Regions from separate parts of the Endozoicomonas montiporae CL-33 genome, predicted to be linked through region 3. Evidence: predicted binding sites of a transcription regulator. Region 3 holds the regulator's gene; each other region holds the start of a gene.

Region 1 (7,324 bases), 980 kb from region 3:
ATACCTCCGGTTTGCTCCTGTTCACCACCGATGGTGAGCTGGCCAGCCGCCTTATGCACCCTTCCCACGAAATCGAGCGTGAATACGCTGTACGCGTCATGGGTAATGTCACTGAACAGAAAGTGAAAAATCTGTTTGAAGGCGTTGAACTGGAAGACGGCCCGGCACGCTTTACCGATATCGTTGACTCCGGCGGTGCAGGCATTAACCGCTGGTTCCACGTCTGCATTATGGAAGGTCGTAACCGCGAAGTCCGTCGTCTGTGGGAGTCCCAGGAACTCACCGTCAGCCGCCTGAAACGTGTGCGCTTTGCCAACGTCATCATCCCTGACCACCTGCGTATGGGTCAGTGGGAAGAGCTGGACAAAGACGCTATCGATACACTGGCCGCCCACGTAAAACTGGATCCGGCACCACTGCCAACCGTTCGCAAGCAGGCTCGTACCACTCGCACCGGCCTGAAAGGCCCTCGCGGCAAAACGGCTGCCCAGGGCAAAGGCAAGAAACGCCCATCCCCACACAAAAAAGCTTCCCCACACAAGCGTAACCGCTTTTCATAACCTTTCTGCCTTATGAACGCCGGGTTCCAGCCGGCGCTCAAAAGGCGAACCCATAAATCCTGATCTACGCTTCCCACCCTCTGCTGAACTAATATTCGGCTGTATGGTCATACAGTTAGTCTGCGAATCAGTAGCAAAGAGGGTTATATGCGTTTCTCACAAATAACAAGATCACTCCTTGTCAGTGCAACATTTCTCCTGTTTAGCCAGTCACTCCTTGCAGAAAGTCAGGCCTATCTGCACGCTCTGGCTACCGGCAAAAATAACAAACAACTCATCGTTCGCCTGCCTATGGACAAGCCTGAAGACGGCTCCTTGCCACTGGTCGGAAGAAAGGGATTAAGCGACCTTGACCACTTTGGCTCAAATCCTGCCGAAAGCCTGGCTGGCAGTCATGGTTATGCCTGGGAGCTGGCTGGAGAGTACGAAGAAACCTGTCCGGTTGAGTATAATTTCCAACTGACACAGAAACCGAGAGTGCATGAAAAAACCAAAATGCCTCTCAGCGTTGCTGAAAGCAACTCAAACCTGCCAAAAAGCCAGAACCTTATTGTTCTGGATGACGGAAGCCTGCTCTTCACCTGCCACCGCTCCCGCATTATTCTGAAACACCCTAATCGTCATGGTGCCAAAAAAGCCTACCGGTATCCGGAGCTTAATCTGGACATTACCGATTTTCTCACCGAAGGCTTCGATGAGAAACAGGAGTATAACCACGAACACGGTATTTCTCTGGCTTATAACAAAGTTAACGATATCGTCTACGCCGGCATTGAAGACCGTGTTTTTGGGCTGGACCTGGAAGCACTGGCAAAGCACCCTTCCTTTGCCAGAATTGACAGCAATGTCAAAGAACAGACCGAAGACTATCTGGACGCGAAATATAACTATGAGCAGGCCAACCTCCGAACGGGTAAAACACTGCCTTATGATGCCAGAGATTTCTTCATACCCCTGACCTCAATCATTAACAAAAGCTACTCCATTATTGCCCTGTCCGTTGTTTATCGCGGCGAAAATGAAACGCCCTATCTCTTTGCAAGCGTTGCAACGCCTGACTACGTCGAAGCACCCACTCCGTTGGAAATGTTCATGCTGGGAACGGATGGACGCTCAATTTTTCTCGCAAACGAACCTTCCTTCAACACCGGGCTTCAATACGGTCGCTTCGGCTATAAAAACGGAGAGCCCGACCCCGGCGGCAAAGGCATCAAGGGCGATTTAACCTTTATTGCTGCCGAGACAGACGTTCACTATGAGCCCGTCCTGGGCATGCACACTCATCACAATAATCCGGTATTTGTTTACCATCCCTACTACACCAGCGAACCCCTTGAGCTGATGACCAACCGGTTAAAAGAACAGGGCAGGCTCGATATGTATACCATGACACCTGACATCGTGAATCACTTTGTCCGATCCGGAGGGACTCGTCTGGTCAACCCGAAGGGTAATGCGGCATTGTTCCATATTTTCCGCACGTATAACTACCCGATCAAACGCAATGAGTTTGCCCCAAACATGCACAGCATGTACGAACGCGTCAGTTCAAGGGAAGTCAGAGGCAAAGGAGCAAAAGAGTGGTTGAACAATGACTACTTTTCTATCTTCCGGAATGTCTTTTACTCATACCCTTACAAGAGTGATATATCACTTAAAGTCGTGGCGCATATTCTGCCAAAAGCCGGTGACCAGCATTCAGCGGGTTGGGAAAAACTGTTCGATGACCAGTGGACAGAAGTCGCCAGTCTGCCCGATATGCTGATCCGAAAAACAGAAGATGGAGCACAGGCAAAAGAATCTGATCAGCCTGATCAGGCACTGAAAAAAGTTGCCGAAAAGTTCCACAAAAATCCATACGCCGACTACTGGCCAGGCGGACTTTACTGGGCTGCCTTCTATCTGGATGAACTGCGGTAAAAGCTACGCTCACTCACAAGCATAAAAAAACCGGAACATTCCGGTTTTTTTATGCTCTGGACTTATACCCTAGACAAAATAACTGTAATTATATACAGTATATAGAATATTACTAACCCCTATGCCAAACAGGAGAGGGCCATGTCAATTACCCCTATGTGGCGAGTTGATCGGGACGGGAGTATGTTTACAGACAAAAAATCCGCTGAAGAACATGACCGTATGCTGGAGCTGGCAGCCAATCTGACCACCCTGCTGGAAGATCACTTTACGATGGATGAACAGCTGGCAGAAGATATCGGCCTGTTACTGTCTCGCAACAAGGACATTCTGTCCAAAGCCTTCAAGGGCAAGCCTGACCTGGTGCTTGAAATTGGTAAGCCGTCCGACGAAAAAGACCCGGATTCTGAAGCGGCCTGACACTGTAACCCACCTGATTTACTCCGCACTCACCGAAGCAGAATCCACTCCGCTTCGGTTTCTGTCTATAATTCATAGGCTCTCCGCACCGGTACCGTGTTCACATGCACAACGTTCAAACGTAAAAAGGCAGCAAATCTAGCACTTGTACTGGTTGCTTATAGAAGTAATTCCGCTAATATAGCGCCCTTTTTTGTCTGGCAAGGTATGTAGTCACGACATGACGAGCTTCGTTCCTGGACAACGTTGGATTAGTGACACCGAAACTGAACAGGGTTTAGGCACTGTGCTTACCCTCGACGGACGGATGGTCACCCTACTGTTCCCCGCTACCGGTGAAACCCGGCTTTATTCCGTTAACAATTGCCCATTAACACGTGTGCAGTTCAACCCTGGTGACAAAGTAGAAAGTCACGAGGGCTGGATCATGACGGTAACAGACACCATTGAAAGCAATGGCCTGTTAACTTACGAAGGTGTGATCTCAGGCGGATCGTCTGATGGTCAGGCCGCTGTGTTGCCCGAATCCGGTCTGGGCAACTTTATTCGTTTCAACAAACCGCAGGATCGCATGCTGGCTGGTCAGATTGATCAGAACAGCAACTTTTCCCTGCGCTACAAAACCCTGCAGCACAACCACAAGCTGAAGCGTTCACCTCTGCGTGGACTGGTTGGCGCGCGCACCAGCCTGATTCCGCATCAGCTGCATATTGCCCGGGAAGTGTCTGGCCGACACGCTCCACGGGTGATGCTGGCTGACGAAGTGGGCATGGGTAAAACCATTGAGGCCGGTCTGATATTGCATCAGCAACTGGTCACCGGGCGGGCTGGCCGTATTCTGATTCTGGTGCCGGAAAGCCTGCAACATCAGTGGCTGGTCGAAATGTTGCGCCGCTTCAATCTGCACTTCAGCCTGTTTGATGAAGAACGCTGCCGTAACGCCGATGACGACAATCCGTTCAATACCGAACAGCTGATTCTGTGCAGTCTGGATTTTCTCAGCAACAATGCCGAACGCTTTGAGCAGGCCATGCAGACCGACTGGGATCTGTTGGTGGTCGATGAGGCCCATCACCTGGTCTGGGATGAAGAAAACCCGAGCACAGAGTACTGCACTGTCGAGCAACTCTCGCGCCATATTCCCGGCCTGTTGCTGCTGACAGCCACCCCGGAGCAAATGGGCCCTGAAAGCCACTTTGCCCGCCTTCGCCTGCTGGACCCTGATCGTTTCCACGATCTGGAAGCTTATCAGGAAGAAGAAAAGACCTACGAGCCTGTGGCTGAAGCGGTGCAGGAACTACTGGAAAATGATCGCCTGCCGGAAACCGCTCAGAAGCATCTGATCAGCTTCCTGGGGGCTGACTGCCAGAACCTGATTGATAACATCAATATGGGTGATGAAGAGCTGAGAGCGTCTTCCCGCGATCGACTGCTGCGCAGCCTGCTGGATCGTCATGGCACCGGACGTATTCTGTTCCGAAACACCCGTGCTGCGGTGGGTGGCTTCCCGGGACGTGTCGTTCAGGGTTATCCACAGCCATTACCGGAACTGTACCAGATCGCCCTGGAAGAAGAGACGGAGACCCGTTCCAGTCTTTATCCGGAACTGGCTTACCAGTCCCGCATCACCGTGGAAGATATGGACCCATGGTGGAAAGTCGATCCACGCACTGACTGGCTGATCAACCTGCTGAAACTGCTGAAGAAGCAGAAAGTACTGGTGATCTGCGCCAATGCCAACACGGCACTGGATCTGGAAGACGCTCTGCGCATTACTTCCGGCATTCCTGCTGGGGTTTTCCATGAAAACATGAGCATTGTTGAGCGTGACCGGGCTGCCGCATGGTTTGCCGATGAAGAGTACGGCGCTCAGGTACTGATCTGTTCCGAGATTGGCAGTGAAGGTCGTAACTTCCAGTTTGCTCATCATCTGGTACTGTTTGATCTGCCATCCCATCCGGATCTGCTGGAACAGCGCATTGGTCGTCTGGATCGAATTGGCCAGACGGAAACCATCAAGATTCATGTGCCCTACATCACCGGCACCAGTCAGGAGTTACTGTTCCACTGGTACGACAGAGGTCTGGATGCTTTTGCCGATACCTGCCCGTCAGGCAGTATGGTGTTTGAAAAGCATGGTGAGCAACTGCAAGCCCTGCTGCAGCCGGAAAGCAACACCACGCTGGAAGACATCGAACCCCTGATCAGCGAAACCGCGGCTCTGAATACCGAGGTCAAAGAGCATCTGCACAATGGTCGCGATCGCCTGTTGGAAATCAACTCCCGCGGACTGTCTTCCAATGAAGACATGATCAACGACATTGAAGAGCAGGAAGAACCACGACAGCTGAAGCGTTACATGGAAAAGCTGTTCGAAGGCTTTGGTGTAGAGTCGGAAGACCACTCCAGGCATTGTCTGGTGATTCGTCCGGGCAGCCACATGGTGACTTCATTCCCGATGCTTTCCGCTGACGGTATGACCGTGACCTTTGACCGCGAAATGGCGCTCTCCCGGGAAGACATGCACTTCCTGACCTGGGAACACCCGATGGTCAGCGACAGTATGGAAATGCTGCTCACCAGCGATATGGGCAACACATCAGTGGCGCTGTTGAAAAACAAAGCCCTGAAACCCGGCACCATGCTGCTGGAAGCCATCTATGTGGTGGAAAGCAGTGGTGATCGACGCCTGCAGCTGGATCGCTACCTGCCCGCCACACCAATTCGTTGTCTGATTGATCCGGGCATGAACAATCTGGCCTCCCGTGTCGCCTTTGATACGTTGAACTCTCAGTTACAGCCGATCAAAAAAGGCATGGCGAAAAAGCTGGTTAAAGCGCAGCGCGAACCCATTCTGAAAATGCTGGAACGTGCAGAAGGTTACGCCAAGGATGCTGTTCAGCCAATTGTGTCGGAAGCCTGTTCAGCCCTGCTCTCGGCGGTGACGGAAGAGATCAAACGTCTGGCGGCCCTGAAAGCGGTTAACCCTAACGTTCGTGATGAAGAGATTGAACATCTCAAGAATCAGGCAGCGATTGGGCATCAGTGTTTGCAGAATGCCATGCTGAGACTGGATGGTTTGCGATTGATGATTGCGGGTTGACACTCTCGCATTCAAAATGGCTTATGCCCTTTTCCTCGTTTGGAAAAGGGCATAATTCCACGTTTTATCTGAGATCAAGCTCATCATCGTCATCTACTGAAGGCTTCTGATCCACAGAGTGCGGAGGAGCTGGAGAGTTGCGTCCATCTAATGACTCGGTATCCTCAATGCCACTATCCTCGCCATCAGGAAAATCAAAGCCATTCTCCCAGCCGTCCTTGCCCCAATTATCATCATCTGCATTAGTTGCCTTGTAAGCAAAAGGACTGAAAGGACTCAGCGGCACCTTTCTATCAGAGGCCACCGGAAGTTCAAGCTTTTTGCCAGTGTACTTCTCCACCTGTTCCCGAAGAGCTTCGGGCGTATCGGTACCACGAATCATATCACCCATGCGCATCGCCACCATGCGCCCGACATAAATTTTTCGACCTAACTTTTTTTCAACAGTTGCATTGCCTCTGGCACTTAAAAATCTTTGTTCCAAGTCACCGATAACATCCACCCTGAAGCGTTTAAGCTGATCACCCTTGGCCATTTTCGCTGCGACATCCTTACCACCCATACGGCCAACCAAGCTTGGAAACTTCTCCAGAAGAACCAATAACTGCTGATACTCTTCCTCAGAGGACTGCATCCAGTCAACCATATCGTTATGAACAGCCTCCATAACCTCATCATTCTCTCGCTGCTGGTCGGTCAGGTAAGAGCGATCTACCCGAAGTTTCGCCAACCTTTCTCTGTCTTTGGAGACCTCATCCCTAAGCAGAACACGCTGTTCATTCAACTCTGCACGGGTTTTCTTAACACCGTTGTCGTCATAGATAACATCGGTTTTATCGTCATCCATCCGGATTAACAATTCAACAATTTCATTATGAGCGCTTCGCTGTGTTTCAATCCGGTCTTCCAGATCTTTAATCTCTTCGGAATCGTTCTTTAAGCCCTTTATATTCTTGGCTACGCTGGCATTGCGTTTTTTCAACTCTTTACGTTCACGGTCAAATTCCGCCTTCAACCGGTCCAGCTTATCACGCTGTTTCTTCGTCTTTGGCTTGGACAAACCAGGCACATCATCCCAGAAGCCTACCCTGACTTTTTGCACATGCTCCAGCTCTCGAATGTCATCCGCCTGAGGGTCATATCCGATTCTGTGATCTTTGCTGATTCTGGATTGCATGTTTCTGGTGACAGCCTGCATATGCTTGTGATCTCTGGTAATCTTGCGATCAGTAATATTCCGGGTATCCTGAAACTTGCCATCATTAATCTCCTGCTGCCTTATCTGGCGATCTTCTTTTCTTTGTCTCAGGTAGATTTTGGG
Region 2 (7,324 bases), 780 kb from region 3:
TGCCCAACTGCACAGTGGCTTCTACTGGTTTGTTGCCTACTGTCTTTTATCTACGGTTGGGTCACAGCTTCTGATCAGAAAAGATTGAAATACAAGCTGACATGACTGTGTAAATTACAATACAAACGACTCTATGAACTAGACTTTTCTGCATGTCGTCAAGCGATGGCTATTGCTAATTGAAACCTTCAATTCAAGGGGTCAGATTCATGGACAAGCCTAAAGTGCTGCCGATATTAGCAGCATTCCTATTATTTTTTATCAATACCGCTTCGGGTGAAGATCTCGAAGGCTGGCTCAACGGGTATCACATCTTCACCGTCTCAGAGGACGATAACCAGATTCATATCACCTCAAAATATTCAGGTCAGAAAACAGTCGTCACCGGAGAGAAAACCTCAGAGACTTCAGAGGGAAATGACACAGTCTCACAAGAAGAATCTAAAATTGAGGATCAACCACTACCCAATCAGGGCTGCCCCTCAACGTCGAACGACGATGACAACACCGTCTTTCGCCTTTTTCAGGAAAAAAAACACCTGGCCATCACACCAGTGCCAGAACATGAAGACTGGATGATCGTAGAGAGTAGACACGGCACTGAAAATCCAGTGCTCTTTCATGTAGACGACTCTCAGGGTTCTCCGCAAAACCCATATTACACTCCGGAGCCTCCAGCAGAAGGCAGCAGTTTTTTTTCCCGCTTAATAGTCGCATTGAAAGATCGAAATAACGACAGAATTGAAGCTAAAGCTATACAAGAAATCCTCCGTCACCCTGTCTTTGCCGGACAACTTGACAGCATGTTCACCCAGGGAAGAGTAACCTCCACCAGTCTGAGAGCATTCCGCATAGGCTCATATGTACACTCTGGACTGGGATATATGGCTAAATGCAAACTATTCGGAAATTGTCTGGCTAGCTATAAGGGTTTGACTTTTGTTACTTTTGAAATTCGCATCAAACTGGACAAGCACGGCAACTACAAACTGTTACGCATAACTTTAGCTATTCCAAATGCCTCTGATTCTCTTGCTCTAGGCGCTCCGGAATACGGCAAAAAACGTGATGACCAATATAAAAAAGATGACGATGATGACAAAGGTGGCAAGCCCTCTCCGAATGGAATAAGAGGATACCTAGCAAATCTTCCATTCGTAAACCTTTTTACAGGAAATAACGCGCAGCAAAGTCAAGATGGAGGCAAGGGCAACACAGGAACATCAGATGACGGCAAAGGTGGAAAGCAAGAAAACTCTGCAACCACCCACGTATTCAAATTGCATAACTGGCTTGTAGAACAATCAACCAACGGAACAAACTATCTGTCTGAGGAAGAAAGTTGGCTTAGTATTAAATCTCAGGCTGACTTTAATAAGGAAGTCACTCTAAAGCTGAATGCAAATTCTTTAAAAGGCACCATACCTGCTGCAAAATCAGGCATTGAAGCCTCAACACAACCAGCCTCTGGACAGTCCTATCAACCATTGAATCAACAACCTAATCAACAAGTTCTGGGGTATTAAAACACTCACAACAAAGCTAAAAGCAACACCTGATCAAAAAGGAAGCCTGATCAGGTGTTGTTTGATATATCAATGATCCATCTGCTGAACCTGCAATTCCAGTGCATCAATGGATATCTTGATTTCCATCAGGCAGATCACCAGCGACAATAGCAAAAACAAAAGGCTTAACCCAAAAAGCACAAACCCCCACTGAAACAGGTTGAGATGCAGTAGAAACATCACCACCACACAACAGATAAAACTCATAATGCCTGCACCCTGCATATGCTTGATCAGCTTCATGCGGCGCCGGAGGTTTTCAAGCTGCCCTCTGATGATCCGGCTATCAGGGTTTTCCTGATCTTCAGCATGCAGCGTCCGGATCAGGGAGGCCAGCGCCAGAAACTTATTGGTGTAGGACAGAAATAACAGGGAAATGGCTGGAAATAACAGCGCAGGCGTCGTCAGGGTCAACTGCATAAAACAACCGGTCAGGTTCAAGAAAAAAGACTTAAGTACTCAGCCATACAAAATCGCATATTTCTGGCTTATTGGGCAGGTACTGAACAAGGCGCAACGGCGGGAGCATAGCGAGCTATGTGACCAGAGTTGCAACGCCGTGCAGTGCCTGAACAATAAGTCAGAAAATATGATTTCGTATGGTTGAGTGCTTATTATTTCGATAAATACCTAACTGTCAAATGATTTGAATATTAAAATTTCCGCATTCAGACTCGGGAACGTTTACGCTCAAACAGTTCCAGTTGCAAAAACTGCTCCGGCGCACGCAAATCAATCAGCCTGACTCCCAGCCCCAACAACCGCACTGGCTTTTTCCCCCGCTCCCAGGCCCTGATCATCAGGGTGGTAAAATGCGATTGCGCATCCAGATCATCCCGGTCAAGAATCTCTTCCAGCGTAGTCTGACTGAAATCGGCAAATTTAACTTTCACAAACCGCTTCTGCACCGCGTATTCCGAACTGATGTCGGAAAAGCGCCGGGACAAATCATCAAATAGCGGCTTCACCTTTGACACAATAGCAGCTTCATCCATCAGATCAGTGTCGTAAGTATGCTCAACGGACAATGACTTACGACGGCGACCGGTTTCAACAGGGCGATCATCCACACCACGAGCCATTTCCCAGAGCCTTTCACCAAATGTACCGAACCAGCGACACAGCTCCAATGGCGAGTATTGACGCAGCTGACCACAGGTAAAAATACCTTTGTTGTGCATTTTTTCTGTCGTGACCTTACCAACGCCGTGTATTCGTTCTACGGGCAATTCGAACACAAAGTCTTCAATATCAGCAGGGGGAATAACAAACAGACCATTAGGCTTATTCCAGTCACTGGCAATTTTGGCCAGAAATTTGTTCGGGGCAGCGCCCACCGACACCGTAATGCCTATTTCATCTCTGACTGCCTGCATAATTTCCCGAGCCATTAATGTGGCGCTGCCTTTGCACAACTCGACGCCAGTGACATCAAGATAAGCTTCATCAAGCGACAAAGGTTCAATCAGCGATGTATAACGGTGAAAGATGTCGTGCATTTTTTTTGATGCTTCCTGATAAACATCAAAACGTGGAGGGATAATTTTCAATTCAGGGCACAATCTGACCGCCTGAAACGATGCCATGGCCGAGCGCACACCTGATGCCCTGGCCGTATAGCTGCAGGTGGCAATGACACCACGTCGTTCCGGTCTTCCACCCACCGCAAAAGCCTTACCTTTCAAGGACGGGTCTTCACGTTCTTCAACCGAACAGTAAAACGCATCCGCATCAACATGCAGAATTTTGCGTTGTTCGTCTGGCAGTGAAGTAGAAGACAGATCAGACATAACGGATTATTAACAGCAAAATAAGTACTTCTATGGTACTGATTCAGAAGTCAGATGCGCAAGAAAAACTGTCTTTTTATACAGCAATATAAGCGAACCTACTGGCTATATGAACCAAAAGTACATCATTTTGACAATAGCCACTTCCCCGTATTCCCATGCTGCCCAGAAAGGCGTTGAATGCGCTCCACTGACTTCGTTACCGGGCCATAAGACCAAGCTAAATCCAAAACCCGGCAGTGAACCAGACAGGTTCATTTTACGAGCCATTCCTCATAAGTGTGTTGCATCAGTGCATTTATGAGGGATGCCTCATAACCATTATTTCAACAACATCGTTGCATAAAGGTTGCTAAACAGCTCATTTATCCAGCGAGAGAATCACGGCTCTGCAATATGCGCTTTACGATTTTCAATACTCCGGTTATTCGTCCGATATGCTCTCTGATTGCCCGACTGGCACTGTTTCTGTCCGGCTGGAAAATTGAAGGCAAAAAACCCAAGGCACCACGTTATATAATTGTTGCTGCCCCCCATACCAGTAACTGGGATTTTTTCTATGGCATCGCTATCAGTCTTTGCACCGGTGTACAATGTTACTGGATGGGTAAATCCAGCCTGTTCTGGGGGCCTTTCGGCCCTGTCATGAGATGGCTGGGTGGCATAGCGGTTGACCGCACCAAGCCTAAAAGTATGGTGAATCAGACCGTCTGCTGCTTCAAAGGTAATAAACAGCTCCGTCTGGTTATCTGCCCTGAAGGCACCCGGGCCAAAGGTGATCGCTGGCGCACAGGTTTTTACCATGTGGCCAAAAATGCCAACATTCCTATCGTGCTGGGTTATCTGGATTTTAAACGCAAAGTCGGTGGTTTTGGCCCCATCATCAAGCCAACAGATAACATGGAAAAAGACCTCTGCGAGATTCAGGCTTTTTACGATGGCATCAACGGTAAGTTCCCCGAGCGATTCAGCCCGGTACTCTCTAAAAACTGTTGCGCCCAGTACTGCGATACTCCTGCTAAAACGGCACTGGCAAAATAGTATTCAGGCTAATGAGGCTGTCACAAAGTCTCATTAACTAAAGACCGTCGTTTTTTTAACTCCCCGATTATGAAAACCGCTTTTTCATAACAAACTATCGCTTTACACCTTCGAAACATGATGGCAATCTCAATGTTATGGAACACACCATAATAATTGCCGATGACCATCCTCTGTTCCGAACGGCTCTGCAGGCTGCACTTCGACAGGGGTTACAAAATCCTGAAATACACGAGGCAGGCTCAATAGCAGCGCTGCAATCTGTGTTGCAGCAGGTTCCCAGCCCGGATCTTATTCTGCTTGATTTGCATATGCCCGGAGCACATGGTTTTTCCGGACTTATTTTTCTTCGTGGGCATTATCCCGAAGTGCCTGTTGCCATTGTTTCAGCCACCGAAGACCAGCAGGTCATTCAACGGGCAATGCAACACGGTGCTAACGGCTTCATTCCCAAGTCTTCACCGCTGGATACCCTGAAAGAAGCCATCACCCATGTACTGGATGGCGAAGTCTGGCTGCCCGGCAGTGCCGCTGGCCTTTCCACACCGCAGGCAACCCACGATATCGAACAGAAGCTGGCTTCACTCACTCCCCAGCAGTTCCGGGTACTGGGTATGATCAGCGAAGGTATGCTGAATAAACAGATTGCCTACGATCTGGAAGTGTCAGAAGCCACTATCAAGGCACATGTCACCGCGATTTTTAAAAAGCTGGGCGTGCGCAACCGAACTCAGGCGGTCATTGCCATGAAGGAACTGGAAATTGACCAGCCAGGCAATCAAAATGACTCTCAAACTCTCGACGACTGAGCAAACGAAGTGAGCAACGCCCGCAAAGCAGCCGGTTTAACGGGCTTATTGAGAAACCGGATATTCTGATCCCGACACTGCTCGCGCAATCCCTGACGGGTATTTGCAGTTATCAGAACTGCCGGTACTTCGTCGTTAACATCATTATCGATAAGCACCCTGAGTTCCTGAATTAATTCGATGCCATCGCAGTCAGATTCCAACTGAAAATCAACCAGCAATACATCAGGCGCATGTCGCCCAACTTCAGCAACAGCCTGTTCCCGCCCGCCAGCACAGACGACCGAGCACCCCCACCGCTGCAACAGACTGGACATGCCCACAAGAATCTCCTGCTCATTATCAATACACAGAACCTTCAGGTGATTAAGAGAACCTACCGGCATAGACACCCTGTGCTGCTGCACCACTTTCCGTTCAACCGTGTTGAGGCAGACTGAAAAAACGGTGCCCTTGTCTGGCAGCGAGCGTAACTGCAACCGGTGCCCCAGAATATCAGCAATACCCTTGGCAATAGACAGCCCAAGCCCCAAGCCCTTGCCATCATTTCGCAGGCGTTCAAACTCACTGAAAATCAGCTCCTGTTTATCCAAAGGAATGCCTGAACCATTGTCCCTGACTTCTATGCGAACCTGCTGATCATTCGCTCTGCGAACCACTAACATCACCCTGCCGGGGCTGACACCGGAACCGCTGTAACGAAAAGCATTGGTCAAAAAGTTCTGCAGAATTCGCCGCAGCAAGCTCGGATCACTGCGAACCCAGACTGCCCGGGAAGACAGCCTGAATGTCAGCGCATCCTGCTCGGCCAGCAAATCAAATTCCGATTTTAATGGCCCCAACACCTCAGACAGACAAAACTCACGAACAGTGGCTCGCAGCTTTCCAGCCTCCAGCCTCGACATATCCAGTATGTCATTCAACAATCGTTCGGCCGACTCCAGAGAGCTGCTCAGATGAGTCGTAAGAACGTGGGACTCCGGAGGCAACGGAGAAGATTCCAGTGACGCTGAAAACAGCCTTGCGGCATTCATCGGCTGCATCAGGTCGTGACTGACCGCAGCAAAAAAGCGCGAACGTGAGCGATTGGCGGCTTCGGCCTGGGCTTTCGCTGAAACCAGTTCACGGTTCAGCTCTGACAATGCCTGCGTGCGTTCATGTACCCGCTGTTCAAGGCTTTCATTCACCTCTTTCAGAGCCTGTTCAACCTCCCTGAATTCGGTAATGTCGGTAAAGCTCATAACAAACCCGCCGCCCGGCATGGGGTTGCCGCGAATCTCTATCACTTTGCCATTGGGATGCATCCGCTCCGATTTGTGTGCGCAGCCTTGCTGCATATAAGCAACACGTTTGTTCACATGATCTTCCGCCCGTCCCGGACCACATAAACCCCGTCGGGCATTATGGTCAATAATCTCTTCCACAGGGCGACCCACTTTAATGAGGGATTCGGGATAATCAAACAACTCGACATAACGGCGATTCCAGGCGACCAGTTGCAGATTTTTATCGACGACACTGACACCCTGTTCCAGGTTTTCGATGGCTCCCTGTAATAATTCCCGATTAAACTGCAGCACCTCTGACGCTTCATCGACAATGGCCTCGACATCCTCAAGGCGCACCTGCCCACCTGTTAGCGAAGTTTTCATAACCACTTTAGCCGAGGTCGCTCCCATCACACCGGCCAGCAATCGCTCGGCGGCTAACAGGGCTTCCCGGTTCACCAGACCGTTATCCGGAACATCATGAAGCTGATAATGAATCAACCCTTCAACCTTATCCGCATCAACAAAACGGGTAAGCAGTGCCTTTAACTCTTTCCGGTTCACCCTCACATGACGATAGGACTCCGTATCACTTTCAGACACATTCATAAATTGAACCGCCTGACGCACTTCCACTGACGAGGGACGCATACAGAAACAACCGGCAATGTACAGCAAGGTATTCGCAGCAAAAGCGATTAGTGTCCCGCTAAACGGATCAGACGTCGCTTCAAAACCGAACAGAGACTGGGGTTTCAGAGCCGACAGGCCAAACAACCCGTCTTCTGTAATAGACGTTGGCAGCCAGCCAGCCTGAACAAACAGCGGCACAACCAGAGTAAAAAACC
Region 3 (7,324 bases):
ATAGCATGTTCATGGCTTGATGTGACTGAAAAACACTATGTGGCCGGGTAAGTGCAGTTCACTTATCCGGCCTTTTCTGTACCGTTAACCTGAGGGTACCTAATACTTTTTTATCCAATCATATCCAATTGAATTGACTTGTAGAATTACCCCGACAGTTGAGTAAATAGTTGGATGGACAGTTGATCAGACAGGGCTGCTGGCTTAACAGGGTTGCATTTTTATCACGGTTTGATACAGAGTAAAAAAGAGTGATCAGCCCGATATTAATGGCAGGTTGGACAGCTCGTCAGAAATGGCCTGTTAGCAGTATGATGTGCCACTGTTATTGCCAAATGGGTATTGAATTTCACTGAACAGTGGTTTTTTTCAGGAAAAACAGGCAGGTATGGTTGAGCTTGAACCGTTGAGGCTGGAAAAAAAATTAACATTCAAGGTATGGTTTCCCTTGACCGATTATTTCCTTGACCTTATATATTGAAACAATTTTTAATTCCCGGCCTTTCTTGTTTCAGCATCGATCTGCGTTGAAACGTGAATATGGCAGGCGGCTTGTGGAGTCAATAGTGGAGTTAACAGTGGAGTCAATAAATGTGTGACCAGTGTGCTTTGCAAGACTCACACCGCTGTCAGGCAGCTGAAACAATGGAGCAGATAACAGGATGTGTAAGGTAGCATGGGTAAGTCTCTAGTTATCGTCGAATCGCCCGCCAAGGCGAAGACCATCAATAAATACCTGGGCAAGGACTTTGTCGTAAAGTCTTCTGTGGGTCATATTCGTGACCTGCCCACGGCTGGTGGTGCCAAAAAGCCTGTTGACCCGAAAGCCCGTGCAAGGGCTGCAGCAGAAACCCGCAAACTGTCCCCCGAGCAGAAAGTGCTTCACAAGAAGCGTAAAGCCCGGGAACAACTCATTGAGCGGATGGGCATCGATCCCGAAAAAGGCTGGCAGGCACGTTATGAAATCCTGCCCGGCAAGGAGAAGGTGGTCGATGAACTGCGTCGTCTGGCAGAGAATGCCGACACCATCTATCTCGCAACCGATTTGGACCGTGAAGGGGAGGCCATTGCCTGGCACCTTCAGGAAGCGATTGGTGGTGATGTCAGCCGCTATCGCCGGGTGGTATTTAACGAGATTACCAAAAACGCCATTCAGGAAGCATTTCAGGAGCCTGGTGCACTGAATACAGATCGTGTGAATGCCCAGCAGGCACGCCGTTTCCTGGACCGTGTTGTCGGTTATATGGTGTCTCCGCTGCTCTGGGCAAAAATTGCCCGTGGTTTGTCTGCAGGGCGGGTTCAGTCGGTAGCGGTGCGACTGATCGTTGAGCGTGAGCGTGAAGTTCGAAGCTTTGTGCCAGAGGAATACTGGGAAGTCTTTTCTGATCTGAAAGCAGCGGGTGAAGACAGCATTCGTTTTCAGGTGGTAAAAGATAACGGCAAAGCGTTTCGCCCACAGAACAAAGAGCAGACTGACAAAGTACTGGCTCGTCTGAACAATGCCCATTACCAGCTGACCGACAGGGAAGACAAGCCAACACGCAGTAAGCCTTCGGCTCCGTTTATTACCTCAACCCTGCAGCAGGCTGCCAGTACGAGACTCGGCTTCAGCGTTAAGAAAACCATGACGCTGGCCCAGCGATTGTATGAAGCGGGTCATATTACTTATATGCGTACTGACTCTACCAACCTCAGTAAAGAGGCAGTGGAGAGTGCCAGAGAGTTTATTCTGTCCAATCATGGTGATCGCTATCTGCCAGATGCGCCCATTGCCTATTCCAGCAAAGACGGCGCTCAGGAAGCTCACGAAGCGATTCGTCCATCCAATGTTAACGCTGAGCCCGGATCTTTATCAGGGCTGGAGAAAGACGCCGAACGACTGTATGACCTGATCTGGCGACAGTTCCTTGCCTGCCAGATGGTTCCGGCGGAATACCTGAGTACCACTCTGACAGTTCATACGGATGGACTGGAACTGCGTGCTAAAGGTCGTACGCTCAAGTTTGATGGTTATACCCGGGTGATGAAGGCAATATCCAGAAAGGGTGATGACCTTATCCTTCCTGCCCTTGAAAAAGGGATTGACCTGACACTGGAAGCGCTGGATCCGAAACAGCTGTTTACCCGTCCACCGGCGCGTTTCAGTGAAGCGGCACTGGTAAAAGAACTGGAAAAGCAGGGTATTGGTCGTCCATCCACCTATGCATCCATTATTTCGACCATTCAGGATCGTGGCTATGTATCGCTGAAAAACCGTCGCTTTTATGCGGAAAAGATGGGCGATATTGTTACAGACCGTCTGGTTGAGAGCTTCTCCGAGCTGATGGACTATAACTTTACTGCTCATATGGAGTCTGACCTTGATGTCGTGGCAGAAGGCGGTAAAGACTGGAAAGGTCTGCTGAATGAGTTCTATGCCGGTTTCAGCCAGAAGCTTGAACATGCCGAGCTTGAACAGGAAGGCATGCGTAGCAATGATCCCACGCCTACGGACATTGCCTGTCCGGAATGCGGACGCAACATGATGATCCGAACCGCCAGTACCGGTGTTTTTCTGGGTTGTTCCGGCTACTCGTTGCCACCGAAAGAGCGTTGCAAAAGCACATTAAACCTGGTTCCGGGTGAAGAAGTGCAGGACGCTGACGATGAGTTTGCTGAAGTCAATGCACTGCGCGCCATGCATCGTTGCCCGAAATGCTCCACGGCCATGGAAAGCTACCTGATCGACGAGCAGCGTAAACTGCACGTCTGCGGTAACAACCCCGACTGTGACGGCTACGAGGTTGAAAAAGGCCAGTATAAAATCAAAGGCTATGACGGCCCTACGCTGGAGTGTGACAAGTGTGGCTCCGAGATGCAGCTTAAGACGGGTCGTTTCGGTAAATACTTTGGCTGTACAAACTCCGAATGTAAGAACACACGCAAACTGCTGAAGAGTGGCGAGGCGGCACCACCCAAGATGGACCCGGTACCCATGCCAGAATTGCAGTGTGTGAAGGTTGAAGACCATTACATTCTTCGTGATGGTGCATCCGGTCTGTTCCTGGCTGCCAGTCAGTTCCCGAAAAACCGGGAAACCCGTGCACCTCTGGTCAGTGAGCTGATTCCTCATCAGGCAGAGATTGATTCCAAGTATCACTATCTGCTGGATGCCCCGCGTCAGGACCCGGAAGGGAACGCTGCCGTTATTCGCTATAGTCGCAAGACTAAACAGCAGTACGTGATGTCTGAAGTTGCAGGCAAGGCTACGGGCTGGAGTGCAACTTTCGAAGAAGGCAAGTGGGTTGAAAAGCAGACGAAAAAGCGAGCCACCAAAAAATCCTGAGTCAGCCTGAATTGATTTGCAAAGCCTCTGTTCATACGACAGAGGCTTTTTTCTTTCTGGCAGGAACAATACACTGTTTCTTTAGAGGTTTTTACGGGCAGAGATGAGCTATGCAGAATAACTGGACAACCAATACCAATAAACGTTTGCACTTTGCGCGCCTTCAGCTGGACGCATGGAAGCTGGCTGAGCGACAGGAAGCCCTGGCTTTCAGAGAGGGTTTTATCCTGCAACTGCAGCTGGCATGGCGTTCATTATTGGCAGAGATATTGGAGCCGTATCGAATCTCCTGTGAAAGCGCACCCACATTTGCTGAAGCGATGTCTCTGGTCAGGCAGAAAGAGCAAATACCGTCTGAGTTTGCACAATTAGAGGCCATGCTTGAGTCTGGCTGGTTAAGCCAGATTGATTTTTTATGGCAAAGTCTTTTTGTGTCTTTTCAGCCTGAAAGTCCAAGACAGTCGAATGATTTGATTCAGCTAGTCAGCCATGATTCCGTAAGTGACATCGCTGATCTGACTGTAGAGTCGGCAACTGATTACCTGAAGCGATTTAAGGAACTGGTGGGACACTTTCGGAATTTTAATCTTGAGTGGTAATCGTCTGTTGTTCTGATGTTTATTGATATCGATCAACAAGAAAAACAGAACTTTCTAACTTATCATGAAACCGGTTACATTATGATTTCATCTTCGTTATAGTGACTTTACGGAATGAGGAAGTGACTACAACGAGGCCTATATTATAAAAAAAATTATGCTGTGCTGCTCTGCCGGAATGTCCACCAGTATGCTGGTTAAAAAGATGCGGGAAGCGGCGGCTGAGTTGGACCAGGATGTTGAAATTGACGCTCATGGTGCTGGTCAGTTTGATGAAATGGTCAAAGAGTTCGATGTGGTGTTACTGGGCCCCAGGTGAAATACATGTTGAACGATTTGCAGAGTCGGGCTTCAGCTTACAATGTACCGGTAGAAGCCATCAGTCCTCTGGACTATGGCACCATGAACGGTACTAAGGTATTGCAGCTGTCGTTGACGGCCTAGAAACCGAATATCCCGGCCTCTGTTTTCTGGCAGAGGCTATCGACTTTATTTTCATAGTTTGACCTGCCTCTCATTTTTACTTCTCTGTCTTAGTGATTGTATTGAACTTTTCGTTTTTGTGATTCAGTCTGTTCTCTCGGTTAATACGGAGTGAATCTTTGTGTCTGCATCGCCTCTGGAAATTGTTGAACTCAGGACGGGGGAAATCGTACTGCGTCGAAGTGGCGATCCGGATGCTGAACCACTGTTGACCCTGAAATTCTCTGATGAAGCACACACCTGTTTATTGGATGATTATCTGCAGGTGGCTAAAGCCATGTTCGATGCCGGTATGCTGGAGCTGGCTGAAGTGACCAGTCCACACCACGGTGAAGAAGACATAGGCGAGCATCGGGTTTTGCACTGATTTTTTAACGTAACTTTCTATTAACTGCTTTTCCATTACCTGCTTTTCCATTACCCGCTTTGCTAATACAGGGAGCTGTTCACGCAGCATCCCTGCTTCTGATCGTCAGGCAATTACACCGACCACTGCGGGCAGCGTCTTCAAGTTTTGACAGATCTTCCTGATCCATTTCATTAATCCAGCTGATAACGGTATGGCTGGTGCCGCAGGCGAGAGCCTTATAAGTGAGATCCAGTGACTGCTTTCGACTGGCGCGGTTCAGTACTCTGACATTGCAGCTGCTGATACCTTCCGATTTCAGCCATTTAATGGTTTTGCCGGGATTGTGATCTGACAGTATCAGGGTCAGCCAGCGCTGCTCTTCTTCACTGGCCAGTTTGGACAGTACCGGAGACAGGAACAGACCCGATTGCCATGTCGGGCCTGACAGGATTAATTCATCCACCCTTGGTCGGGCTGTTTTTTTCGAGTTTGTTGTTGGTGTGTGCGTTCGCATGACGGTCCTCCTCCTGATTCCCCATTAATGTCTGATGACTCCAACACTCAGACCTTCAATAGCAAACAGATCCTGTGTTAAATCAACAACAATGGTTTCAAACTCTTCATTTTCCGGATGCAGCAGTACGGTGTTTTGTTTTTTCTCGAAGCGCTTGACGGTGACCTCATCATCAATGCGCGCCACGACCACCTGGCCATTGCGTACGTCTGTTGTCTTGTGAACAGCCAGCAGGTCGCCATCAAGGATACCGATATCCTTCATACTCATGCCTTTTACACGCAGCAGGAAGTCAGCCTTGGGATTGAAAAAATCGCCTTTCAACTGAAGATGGTCTTCAATATGTTCCTGAGCCAGGATCGGACTACCGGCTGCCACCTGTCCTACCACGGGCAGACCATTGGTATTCACTGCGTCCGGAATACGGATGCCGCGAGAAGCGCCCGGTGTCATTTCAATCGCGCCTTTGCGAGCCAGTGCGCGCAGATGCTCTTCTGCGGCATTGGGCGAGCGGAAGCCAAAGGTTTTGGCAATTTCGGCACGAGTTGGCGGAAAGCCGGTATTTTCAATATGGGATTTAATGAGTTCCAGTATTTCAGACTGTCGTTTGGTGAGCTTGATCATGGTGGTAAATCTGTTTTTATATACAGTGACTGTAATTATATACAGTAATACTGCTGTTTCAAGCTGTATATCACTGATTGGAACTGTTCCTGTCTGATTCAGGCCTATTTTCTTGACAGGTATCGCGTTTAAAACGAAAGTATTAAACGGTTGTTTGAACTATAGAGAGCACAGGCATGGGACAGGGAGAAACCGTTACAAAAATACTCGATGCAGCGGAAGCACTCTTCGCCGAACACGGGTTTGCTGAAACATCGCTTCGATCCATTACCGGGCAGGCAGGTGTGAACCTTGCGGCTGTCAATTACCACTTTGGCTCCAAGAAAGCTCTGATTCAGGCAGTCTTTGCCCGTTATTTGGATCCGTTTGTGAAGAATCTCGACAGTAGCCTTGATGCCATGAATCCGGACAATCCACCCGAGCTGGAGACGGTTTTGAATTTGCTGGTCGATCAGATCATTGCTGTTCAGCCTCGTCAGGATGATGATCTGTCAACCTTTATGAAGTTGCTGGGGCTTGCTTACAGTCAGAATCAGGGGCATTTGAAGCACTACCTTACCGAGGCTTACGGGAAAGCCTTTCACCGCTATTATCTGTTACTGAAAAGCGCCTGTCCGACGTTGCCACCGGCGGACATGTTCTGGCGTACTTACTTCATACTGGGTTCTGCCGTGTTTACCATGTCAGGCGTTGAGACTTTACAGGCCATTGCCAGACGGGACTTTGCCATTGATGATTCCATGGTGATAATCCTGCGTCGTATGGTACCTTTTATGGCTGCAGGGCTTAGAGCCCACACCTGATGATCATCCTGTTGAGTACCCAGCTTCAGAGGCTGCCGGATCAGGTCGATAACTGGATGACAGTGTTGCATAAGCGTTTAATAAAGGTTGTTTGATTGTGCATATAACGGTTCATATTCCCAACCAGGAACTGGTACTGCATCAGGATGATGGGCAACGCGTTCATTATCGCGTGTCCACCGCCAGTAAAGGCATAGGACAACAGGAAGGCAGCTGGCAGACGCCTCTGGGGCGGCATATTATTCGTGCAAAAATTGGCAGCGGGTTGCCGGAGCATGCGGTATTTGAAAGTCGTCGTTTTACTGGTGAAATTTATTCTGATGCGTTAAAAGCAAAATACCCGGGTCGTAAAGACTGGATACTGTCGCGTATTATGTGGTTAAGTGGCTTGGAGCCGGGTTTTAATCGTCTCGGGAATGTCGATACAATGCGCCGTTACATTTATATTCATGGTTCGCCGGACACGGCACAGATGGGCGTGCCAGGCTCCAGAGGTTGCATAAGGATGCATGGGGCAGACATTATTGATCTGTTCGATCGTATCCCTGTAGGTATAACCATTGAAATTCTTGATCACTAGAAAGGTGCTGTTTATGGGGCCTTCTATCGAGCTAGCTATGGAGCGAT

What was found. The regulator LexA, encoded in region 3, represses DNA repair genes until DNA is damaged. The targets are predictions, from matches to a motif close to TACTGTNTANNTANACAGTA.
Region 1: a site for LexA is predicted at 2,561-2,580, ahead of EZMO1_RS08600 (YebG family protein). Genes of this name have one in related genera too.
Region 2: a site for LexA is predicted at 3,425-3,444, ahead of dinB (DNA polymerase IV). Genes of this name have one in related genera too.

The regions. Positions count from the first base shown of each region.
Region 1 covers NZ_CP013251.1:1,915,559-1,922,882, reverse strand. Annotated here, with positions in the region: gene rluB (23S rRNA pseudouridine(2605) synthase RluB) at 1-560, shown strand, start outside; gene EZMO1_RS08605 (hypothetical protein) at 708-2,480, shown strand; gene EZMO1_RS08600 (YebG family protein) at 2,622-2,900, shown strand; gene rapA (RNA polymerase-associated protein RapA) at 3,187-6,003, shown strand; gene EZMO1_RS08590 (coiled-coil domain-containing protein) at 6,068-7,324, opposite strand, start outside.
Region 2 covers NZ_CP013251.1:2,113,564-2,120,887, reverse strand. Annotated here, with positions in the region: gene EZMO1_RS09735 (paraquat-inducible protein A) at 1-88, shown strand, start outside; gene EZMO1_RS09730 (hypothetical protein) at 210-1,526, shown strand; gene EZMO1_RS09725 (DUF2721 domain-containing protein) at 1,596-1,988, opposite strand; gene dinB (DNA polymerase IV) at 2,237-3,358, opposite strand; gene EZMO1_RS09715 (lysophospholipid acyltransferase family protein) at 3,755-4,399, shown strand; gene EZMO1_RS09710 (response regulator transcription factor) at 4,537-5,208, shown strand; gene EZMO1_RS09705 (hybrid sensor histidine kinase/response regulator) at 5,190-7,324, opposite strand, start outside.
Region 3 covers NZ_CP013251.1:2,891,234-2,898,557, reverse strand. Annotated here, with positions in the region: gene fadA (acetyl-CoA C-acyltransferase FadA) at 1-1, shown strand, start outside; gene topA (type I DNA topoisomerase) at 677-3,325, shown strand; gene EZMO1_RS13385 (DUF6586 family protein) at 3,436-3,924, shown strand; gene EZMO1_RS27310 (PTS sugar transporter subunit IIB) at 4,103-4,243, shown strand; gene EZMO1_RS28415 (PTS sugar transporter subunit IIB) at 4,249-4,368, shown strand; gene EZMO1_RS13375 (hypothetical protein) at 4,529-4,774, shown strand; gene EZMO1_RS13370 (hypothetical protein) at 4,854-5,270, opposite strand; gene lexA (transcriptional repressor LexA) at 5,295-5,894, opposite strand; gene EZMO1_RS13360 (TetR/AcrR family transcriptional regulator) at 6,071-6,697, shown strand; gene EZMO1_RS13355 (L,D-transpeptidase) at 6,795-7,277, shown strand.